3 regions of the Kitasatospora sp. NPDC057940 genome follow, and region 3 is predicted to be linked to each of the others. Evidence: riboswitches for the same ligand, from Rfam matches in the RefSeq annotation. Region 3 holds a riboswitch; each other region holds the start of a gene.
What was found. Region 3 has a riboswitch for thiamine pyrophosphate ahead of ACFVTF_RS01855 (purine-cytosine permease family protein). Riboswitches for the same ligand answer to the same signal wherever they lie in the genome.
Positions count from the first base shown of each region.

Region 1 (3,253 bases), 220 kb from region 3:
CCCTTGGCGAGGTCGGCGGCGTGGGCGGCGATCTTGTAGGTGATCACGCCGGTCTTGACGTCGTCGCGGTTGGGCAGGCCCAGGTGCTCCTTGGGCGTGACGTAGCAGAGCATCGCGGTGCCCCACCAGGCGATCATCGCGGCGCCGATGCCCGAGGTGATGTGGTCGTAGCCGGGGGCGACGTCGGTGGTGAGCGGGCCGAGGGTGTAGAACGGCGCCTCGTCGCAGATCTCCTTCTGGAGATCCATGTTCTCCTTGATCTTGTGCATCGGGACGTGGCCCGGGCCCTCGATCATCACCTGGACGTCGCGCTCGCGGGCGATCCGGCCGAGTTCGCCGAGGGTCTGCAGTTCGGCGAACTGCGCCTCGTCGTTGGCGTCCGCGATGGAGCCGGGGCGCAGGCCGTCGCCGAGCGAGAAGGTGACGTCGTAGCGCGCGAGGATGTCGCAGAGCTCCTCGAAGTTGCTGTAGAGGAAGTTCTCCTGGTGGTGCGCCAGGCACCAGGCGGCCATGATCGAGCCGCCGCGCGAGACGATGCCGGTCTTGCGGCGGGCGGTCAGCGGGACGTACCGGAGCAGGACGCCGGCGTGGACGGTCATGTAGTCGACGCCCTGCTCGCACTGCTCGATGACGGTGTCCCGGTACACCTCCCAGCTCAGGTCCTCGGCCTTGCCGTCGACCTTCTCCAGGGCCTGGTAGAGCGGCACGGTGCCGATCGGCACGGGGGAGTTGCGCAGGATCCACTCGCGGGTGGTGTGGATGTTGCGGCCGGTGGAGAGGTCCATGACGGTGTCGGCGCCCCAACGGGTGGCCCAGGTCATCTTCTCCACCTCCTCCTCGATCGAGGAGGTGACGGCGGAGTTGCCGATGTTGGCGTTGATCTTCACCAGGAAGTTGGTGCCGATGATCGCCGGCTCCACCTCGGGGTGGTTCACGTTGACCGGGATGACGGCCCGGCCGCGGGCCACCTCGGCCCGCACGTACTCGGGGGCGAGGCCCTCGCGCAGCGCCACGAACTCCATCTCGGGGGTGACCACGCCCCGCTTGGCGTAGGCGAGTTGGGTGACGGCGACATCGCCGCGGCCGCGCAGCGGGCGGCGCGGGCGGCCCGGGAAGACGGCGTCCAGGTTGCGCAGGTTCCCGCCGCGCGGCGAGGTGTGCTTGATCCCGTCGTCCTCGGGGCGCGCCTCGCGGCCGTCGTACTCCTCGACGTCGCCGCGCTGGCGGATCCAGGCGTCGCGCAGGGCGGGCAGGCCGCGCCGCACGTCGGGTTCGTAGGCCTGGTCGGTGTACGGGCCGGAGGTGTCGTACAGCGGGACGGTCCTGCCGTTGGTGAGCTGCACCTCGCGGTACGGGACCCGCAGGTCGGGCCGGGACCCTTCGCGGTAGGCCTTGCGCCAGGCCGGGGTGGGGTAGCCGGTGCCCGCGCTGGTGACGGTGGCGGTGGCGGTGGCGGTATCGCCGACCTCAGTGCCGCTGTTCCCGGTGCTGCGGGCAGGCTGCGGCTGTGCTTCGAACGTGGTCATCTGACCTCATACTCCCTACGCCGGCATTACCCGGTCAGGTTCCTGCGGTCGACGCAGCCGTCGGTCCGTCCGTCGACGTCCCGGTCAGCGCCCTCTCAGCCCGGTGCTCCGAGCTCCCGCGTCGGCAGGCGGTGTTGCCTGCACATGACGCCCAACACCGTAGCGAGCCGATCGCCGCAGGTCCAGCACGCCCCCACCAGGCCGGACGCCGCGCCAGGAACGCCGAAGGCCCGGCCCCCCGTCCAGGGGGCCGGGCCTCGGGCAGCGGCTCAGCCCTTGGCGGCCTTCTTCACCAGGACCACCACGGCGGCGGCGATGCCGGCGACGACCAGCACCTTGATCATGATGCTCAGCAGGGCGCCGACGACACCGAAGACGAATCCCAGGATGTTCCAGAGCAGCACCAGGACCAGCACCGGGATGACGATGTTCCGCACCCAGGAGGGCAGCGACTTCCAGAGCTCAGCCATGACCGTTCCTTCTCTCCCCGTGGGGTCGGCTGCCGTCCGGTGCCGCATCCCGCTTGCTTTCGGTACTTCGATCGTACGGGGACACGAGTGCCGGAACGAGGCCCGTCGGCCCGGAGAGAACCCCTAGATCACCCCGACCCGGGGCCCCGGGGAGACCCGGGTGCGGGACTCGGGGACGACCCCCGGGAAGGGCCCCGCACCCCCTGCGACCAGCGGTCAGACCGGCCAGCGCTCACCGCGCCAGGCGGCGTCCCAGAACATCCACTCGTAGCGCGAGGTGGTCGTGAAGTGCTCGACGACCCGGCGCCGTTCGGCCGGGGAGATCTCCTCGCCGAGGCGGTCGGTGAGCGCCAGCACCCGGCGGACGACGGACTGGAACGCCTCGTCGCCGTAGGTGGCGATCCACTTGGCGTACAGCGGGTCGGGGGAGCCCTGGGCGAGCAGCGCCTCGCCGACCCGGGCGTAGATCCAGTAGCAGGGCAGCACCGCGCCGACGGCCTCGGCGAAGGAGCCGCCGTAGACGGTCGCCAGCAGGTAGCTGGTGTAGGCCCGGGTGGTGGGCAGCACCGGTTCGGCGGCGGCCTCCTCGGCGCTGCCGCCGAAGGCGGTCAGGAACTCGGCGTGCATGCCCTGTTCCGCCGCCAGTGCGCCGACCGCGTCGTCGGCGAAGGCCCGCACGTCCTCCTCGCCGGGCGCCTTGGCGGCGCAGACGGCGAGCGCGCGGGCGTAGTCGCGCAGGTAGTGCGAGTCCTGGACGACGAAGTGGCGGAAGGCCGCACGCGGCAGGGTGCCGTCGGTGAGGCCGCCGATGAAGGGGTGGGCGAGGATCTCGGCGTACACCGGCTCGATGGCCGCCCAGAGTTCTTCCGTCAGGCTCTTGCTCATGCCCAGGACCCTAGACGGTCGGTCCGCGGACGGTCAGCCCTCGGGCGGGGAGAACACCACCAGGACCCGCAGCTCCTCGGTGACGTGGTGGAAGCGGTGCGGGGTGCCGGCCGGGACGTAGACGACGGTGCCGCGGCCGACCGTGGCGGTCTCGGCGCCGACGGTCAGTTCGGCGCGACCGCTGATCACCTGGTAGATCTCGTCCTGGTCGTGCGCGGTCTGCGGGTCGGTGTCGCCGGGGGAGAGCGCGTAGAGCCCGGCGGACATCCGCGGTTCGCGCAGGAAGCGCAGGTACGCGCCGTCGTTCGCCGCGCGTTCGACGTCCAGTTCGTCCAACCGGAACAGCTTCACCGCTGCTCCCCTCCTTCGTCC
Region 1 is NZ_JBHVPH010000001.1:186,932-190,184, forward strand. It holds gene thiC (phosphomethylpyrimidine synthase ThiC) at 1-1,526, opposite strand, end outside; TPP riboswitch at 1,522-1,656, opposite strand; gene ACFVTF_RS00905 (DUF5326 family protein) at 1,796-1,996, opposite strand; gene tenA (thiaminase II) at 2,213-2,881, opposite strand; gene ACFVTF_RS00915 (cupin domain-containing protein) at 2,915-3,232, opposite strand.
Region 1: linked by a shared signal. The riboswitch ahead of thiC (phosphomethylpyrimidine synthase ThiC) and the one ahead of ACFVTF_RS01855 (purine-cytosine permease family protein) in region 3 are both predicted to bind thiamine pyrophosphate.

Region 2 (3,253 bases), on a different contig from region 3:
CACCCAGTCGGTGCCGAGCGCCTCGCGGGCCAGCCGGGCGGTCAGCACGGCCTCCCCGGCGGTGAAGCAGCCCGCCGTGTTGGGCAGCACCCGGATGCCGTTGCGGGTCAGCACGTCCAGGACGGAGCCCTGGGTGCCGGCGTCGACCCGGCGCATCGCCACGGTGGTCAGCTCGGTGCCGGAGGCCAGCAGCGCCCGTTCCAGGATCTCCAGGCTGGGCGCGCCGCCGGTGCCCATGATCAGCCGGGAGCCGAAGGACTCCCCGGCGATGGTCAGCAGGTCGTCAGCCATGTCAGCCTCCCTGGACGGCGGTGAGGATCTCGATCCGGTCGCCCGCCGACAGTTCCGTGGCCGGCCACGAACTGCGGGGCACCACGGCCTCGTTGAGGGCGGCGGCGACGCCGCTGTGGGCGGCGCTGAGGGTGGCCACCACCTCCGCGAGGGTGGTCGTGGCGGACACCCGGCGGGGCTCGCCGTTGACGGTCAGCCCGATCTCGGCCGGCGCGGTCTGGGCCGGTGTGGTCTGGGTCGGCGTGGTCTGGGCCGGTGTGGTCTGGGGTGGTGCGATCTCGGTCATGCGGAGGCCTTCGCGGTGGAGCGGTCGGGGGAGAACCGGGTGGGTGTGAACGGCTGTGCAAGCTCAGGGAGTTCGCCGCTCGCCAGGTACTCGGCGAGCAGGTCGGCGGTCACCGGGGTGAGCAGCACGCCGTTGCGGTAGTGGCCGGTGGCGGCGACCAGCCCGGGCAGCGCGGTCGGGCCCAGCAGCGGGGCGTTGTCCGGCGAGCCGGGCCGCAGCCCGGCGGAGGTCTCCAGTAGCGGGAGTTCGGTGATGCCCGGCACCAACTCGTGGGCGTCGCGCAGCAGTTCGTACACCCCGCCGGCGGTGACGGTGGTGTCGTAGCCCTGTTCCTCGGTGGTCGCGCCGATCACCAGCTCGCCGTTCTCCCGGGGCACCAGGTACAGGTGCTGTCCGCGCACCACCGCGCGGACGTTGCGGGACAGGAACGGCCGGTACGCCTCGGGGATCCGCAGCCGCAGGATCTGCCCCTTCACCGGGCGGACGGCCGGCAGCACGCCCTCCGGCAGCCCGGGCAGCCGGTGGCTGTGCGGGCCGGCCGCGAGCACCACCTGGTCGGCCCTCCGGGTCTCGCCGGTGCCGAGCCGGGCGCCGACCGCGCGGCCGCCCTCGACCAGCAGCCCGACGGCCTCGGCCCGGTGGACCACGACCCCGGCGAGCCCGCAGGCGGCCACCAGGGCGGTCAGCAGCCGGCGGGGGTCCACCTGGTGGTCGTCCGCGACGTGCAGGCCGCCGCGCACGCCGGGGGCGAGCATCGGCTCCAGCCTGCGGGCCTCCCGGCCGGTCAGCCAGGCCGAGTCCAGGCCGAGCCGCTGGTGGAAGGCGTGCAGCTCGCGCAGTTCCTCGCGGTCGTCGGAGTCCAGCGCGACGGCGATCGTGCCGCACCGGCGGTACCCGGTGTCCAGGCCGCCGCTCGCCTCGGTGAGCTCGGCGGCGAAGTCCCCGTACCGCTGGTTGGAGGCCATGCCGAGGCGCAGCAGCGGCTCCTCGCCGTACTGCAGCTCGGTGACCGGGGCGAGCATCCCGGCCGCGACCCCGGCCGCCCCGCCGCCGGGGGAGGGGTCGACCACGACGATGTTCCTCAGCCCGCGCTGCGCGGCGCGCCAGGCGACGGCGAGGCCGATGATGCCCCCGCCGATCACCAGCACGTCGGCGTGGGTTTCCTCGGGCAAGCGTGACAAGGCTGCTCTTCTCCCTTCGCCGGAATGACCCGGATCAGGTTCGGACGGTCGCGGGCCGTGCCAGCCCGCCTCTCAGCCCGGTACGCCGGGCTCCCGTGATGGTGCCCCCACCATAACGCCGGGGGCGGGCCCGGCCGAAGGCCCATACGCGGGGTGGACGGGCCGATGGCCCCGGCAGGGCGCTGAGTACAGTGACGGGCGTGGCAGAGCTGAACGCAACGGATCAGGTGGTCGTCGTCGGGGCCGGGCTGGCCGGGGCGCAGTGCGCCCTGAAGCTGCGGCAGGGCGGCTGGCGGGGGCGGATCACGCTGGTCGGGGAGGAGCCGCACGCGCCGTACGACCGGCCGCCGCTCTCCAAGGACGTGCTGCTCGGCGAGGCCGACGCCACCACCCTGGACATCGACTACCCGCAGCTGGGCATCGAACTGCTCACCGGCCGCCGCGCCACCGGCCTCGCCCCCGGCGTGCTGCACACCGACGCCGGTGACCTCCCGTACGACGCCCTGGTGATCGCCACCGGCGCCACCCCGCGCGCCCTGCCCGGCGCCGAGCGCGCGCACCTGCTGCACACCCTGGACGACGCGCTGGCGCTGCGCGCCCTGCTGCGGCCCGGCCTGCGGCTGGTGCTGGTCGGCGCGGGCTGGATCGGCGCCGAGGTGTCCACCGCCGCCCGCGCGGCCGGCTGCGAGGTGACGGTCGTCGAGGCGGGCCCGGCGCCCGTCCCCGGCGCGCTGCCGGCCGAGGTCGGTTCGGCAATGGCCGCCTGGTACGCCGAGGCCGGCGTCGACCTGCGCTGCGGGGTCGGCGTGGCCGCCGTCGAGGAGGGCGCGGTGCTGCTGGCGGACGGCTCGCACCTGCCCGCCGACGAGGTCGTGGTCGGCGTCGGCGCCCGGCCCGCGACGGGCTGGCTGGCCGGCTCCGGCGTCGAGCTGGACGGCACCGGCGCCGTCCTGGTGGACGGGCGGCTGCGCACCGGCCTGCCCGGCGTCTTCGCGGCCGGGGACTGCGTCAGCTACCCGTCCGCCCGCTCCGGCGCCCGGCTGGCCGTCCAGCACTGGGACCACGCGTTGCAGTCCGGCGAGGCCGTGGCGGCCGCCGTCCTCGGCGCGGACGCGCCGCCGTACGACCCGGTGCCGTACTTCTGGTCGGAGCAGTTCGGGCGGATGGTCCAGTACGCCGGGCGGCACGCCGAGGGCGACGAACTGCTGTGGCGCGGCGACCCGCAGGACGCCTCCTGGACGGCGCTCTGGCTGCGCGACGGGGTGCCGAGCGCGCTGCTGGCCGTCGACCGGCCGCGCGACCTGACCCAGGGCCGCCGGCTGATCGAGCGCGGCACCGCGCTGGACCGGGCCCGCGCGGCGGACCCCTCGGTGCCGCTGAAGTCGGCGGTCGCGGGGTAGCGGCTGGTGCGCGGGGGGCTGTGGAGGTGGCAGTCTGGTGGCGTGAGTGAGATTGAAAGCAAGATTGAAGCCCTGGTTTCCGAGTGGATGTACCT
Region 2 is NZ_JBHVPH010000004.1:399,026-402,278, reverse strand. It holds gene ACFVTF_RS10160 (thiazole synthase) at 1-291, opposite strand, end outside; gene thiS (sulfur carrier protein ThiS) at 293-577, opposite strand; gene thiO (glycine oxidase ThiO) at 574-1,749, opposite strand; TPP riboswitch at 1,753-1,865, opposite strand; gene ACFVTF_RS10145 (NAD(P)/FAD-dependent oxidoreductase) at 1,950-3,158, shown strand; gene ACFVTF_RS10140 (Rv2175c family DNA-binding protein) at 3,201-3,253, shown strand, end outside.
Region 2: linked by a shared signal. The riboswitch ahead of thiO (glycine oxidase ThiO) and the one ahead of ACFVTF_RS01855 (purine-cytosine permease family protein) in region 3 are both predicted to bind thiamine pyrophosphate.

Region 3 (3,253 bases):
GGTGACGACGCTGGGCAGCGCCTTCTGCGCGATGCCGGCGATCGAGCCGGGGGCGGGCTCGTTCTTCTGGGTGTTGCTGGCCTGGACGGTGGTGCTGCGGTGGTCGTCGGCGCTGTTGGTGCTGTCGTTGCGGTCCGCGACGGTCACGCCGAGCGCACCGCCGGCCACGCCGGCGACCAGGGCGACGGCGGCGATCAGGGCGACCAGGCCGCCGCGCTTCTTGCGCGGGCCGCCGGGGCCGCCGGGGTAGTCGGCCGGGTAGCCGAGCGGTCCGGCCGGGCCGCCCGGGTAGCCCGCGCCGCCGCCGGCGTCGTGGGCGGCGCCCCAGCCGCCGAGCGGCTGGCCGGCGCCGAACGGGTGGTGGCCGGGCGCGGGGTGCGCGGCGGGCGCGCCGAGGGCGGCCGGGGTGCCGTACGGGTCGTGCGGGCCGGCGGCGGGGACGCCGTGGGCCGGGGTGGCGTACGGGTTGGCACCCGGCGGCAGGGCCGGGCTCTCGGCGACGGGTGCGACGGGTGCCGTCGGCGCGGCCGGGACCGGCGGTGCCGGCGGCAGGACCGGCGGCGGCGCGTCGATGTAGCCGGTGGCGGCGTCGACCGGGGCGGCCGGCGCGTCGGCGACCGGCACGGCCGGGGCCTGCGCGGGCGCCTCCGGCGCGGGGACCTTGGTGAAGGCCACCGTGGGCTGGTACCCGCCCTCGGCCGGAACACCGTCGGCCGCCACGCCCTCCGTCGGCGCGGCCTCGGCCGGTGCGGCCTCGGCGGCCGGAGCGGCCCCGGGCTCGGGGACCCGGCCGAAGGCCAGTGTCGGCTGGTGCCCGCCCGAGGCGTGGCCGTCGGAAGCGGGAACAGCCGCCGCCTGGCCGCCCGAGGGCTGCTCCCCCTGCGGCCCGGTGGGCCCAACCTCGCGCTCGGTGCTCACGAACGACCTCCATAGCTGACAGAACCAAGGACCATAGTTTTTCGTACTGCCGATTCGTTTGCCGTAAGGACCCCTCTGAATAACTCATAAGAATCCTTAGCCGCCGCCGACAGCCGGGCCGCCGACCAGGCTGTCCTGCGCCGACGACCGGGCCCACGACCGAGCCGACGGGCAACACGACCGAGCCGACGGGCAAGTCGACGGCCGAACCGGCGACCGGCCGGCGACCGGAGGCTCCCCCACCTCCGCCGGGCGTCCCGCGATGCGGGCCGCACACCCCGTGGCCTTGGCGTTCACCCCCGGGCCGGTTAGCCTGTCGCTCACAACTGACACGCGGGAGCTTGGACCGTCCAGGCTGAGAGTGCGCTGGTCGACCGTACGCCACGGGATCGTGGGCGGACCGTCGAGGGGGCGCAGACCGCCGGAACCTGTCCGGGTAATGCCGGCGTAGGGAGTATCGGCCATGTCGCCTGCTTCGCCATCCTCTTCTTCGGGCGCGCCCGCGTCCAAGGGTTTCCCCGAACCGTCCCCGGCCGCTCACGGCGGTGACGGCGGTGACGGCGGTCACGCGGACCCCACCGGCACGGCGACCGCCGTCCTGGACCGCCCCGAGCGTGCCGAGGCGCCGCTCGTGCTGGACACCGAGCCGCCGCGCACGCTGCGCTTCCGGGACCACTTCGCGCTCTGGATGAACCTGGGCGTCAGCCTGATCGGCTTCTCCACCGCCGCGACCGTGCTCGGCGCCAAGGGCAGCGAGCTGTCGCTGGCCGCCGCGGTGACCGCGATCGTGGCCGGCACCGTGGTCGGCACCGCGATGCTCGGCGTGGCCGCGCTGATCGGGGCCCGTACCGGCGCGCCCGCGATGGCGAACCTGCGCGGGCTGTTCGGCACCCGGCTGTCGTACGTCCCGACGGTGCTGAACATCGTCCAGTGCGTCGGCTGGGGCGTGTTCGAGCTGCTGACGATCGCGGCGGGCGCGCAGACCGTCGCCCACACCGACGGCTACCGCTGGCTGTTCGTGCTCCTGGCGGGCGCGCTGACCACCGCGCTGACCATCTGGCCGCTGGGCTCGATCGCGGTGCTGCGCCGCTTCGTGGCCGGTGCGGTCGCCGTCGCGATGGTGTACTTCACCGTCCAGCTGGGCCGCCAGGGGGTGCCCGACCCGGGCGCCGGCAACTGGCACGGCTTCCTGGGCGCCACCGACGCGATGATCGCGGTGTCGATCTCCTTCGTCCCGCTGGCCGCCGACTACACCCGGCACTCGCGCACCGCGCGCTCGGCGTTCTGGGGCAGCTTCTCCGGCTACACGATCGCCCAGGTCTGGTGCTACGTGCTCGGCCTGATGGCCCTGCTGCAGTCCGACGGCGACCCGAACAGGATCTTCGACTCCTTCCTCGGCGTCTGGGCCGGCTGGCTGTTCCTGCTGGTGCTGGTGCTGCGCGAGACGGACCAGTCCTTCGCCAACGTGTACTCGACCGCGATGTCGGTGCAGAACCTGCTGCCGAAGGTGGACCGCCGGGTGCTGACCGGCGGGATCGGCCTGCTGATCACCGTGCTGGCGCTGCAGATCGACAAGTTCACCGACACCTACACCAACTTCCTCGGCCTGATCGGCTCGGTCTTCGTGCCGCTGCTCGCGGTGCTGGCGGTGGACTACTTCTTCGGCGCCGGCCGGTACGGCTGGAACCTCTCCGCCGACGCGCCCTCGCGCCGCCTGATGCTGCTGCCGTGGGTGCTGGGCTTCGCGGTCTACCAGTTCATCGCGCCGACCGCGGTGGCCGGCTGGTGGACGGACTTCTGGACCTCCGCCCAGGACGCCCTGCACTTCACCCCGCAGGAGTGGACGTCCGCCTCGCTGTTCGCCTTCCTGGTGCCCGCGCTGGTCACCTGGGCGCTCACCCCGCTGACCCGCAGGGCGGCGCCGAGCTGACCGACCGGCACCGAAGACGGCCCCGCGGATTGGGGCCGTCTTCGCCTGCGCGTCACTTCCGCCGCCTATCGTGGGGCCCGTGACCAGCACAGACCCGTCCTCGACGGCGGCGCGCAGCACGCCGCCCGTCCAGGTGATCGCCCACCGCGGTTCCTCGCACGCCCTGCCCGAGCACACCCTGGCGGCGTACCGGCGCGCGCTCGACGAGGGCGCGGACGCGGTCGAGTGCGACGTCCGGCTGACCGCCGACGGCGAGCTGGTCTGCGTGCACGACCGCCGGATCGGCCGGGTCTCCAACGGCCAGGGCACCGTCTCGGCGATGACGCTGGCCGAGCTGGAGGCGTACGACTTCGGCGCCTGGAAGACCGGCCGCCCCAGCACCGACCCCGAGCTGCGCGGAGTGCT
Region 3 is NZ_JBHVPH010000001.1:405,494-408,746, reverse strand. It holds gene ACFVTF_RS01860 (S1C family serine protease) at 1-918, opposite strand, end outside; TPP riboswitch at 1,242-1,389, shown strand; gene ACFVTF_RS01855 (purine-cytosine permease family protein) at 1,382-2,848, shown strand; gene ACFVTF_RS01850 (glycerophosphodiester phosphodiesterase) at 2,928-3,253, shown strand, end outside.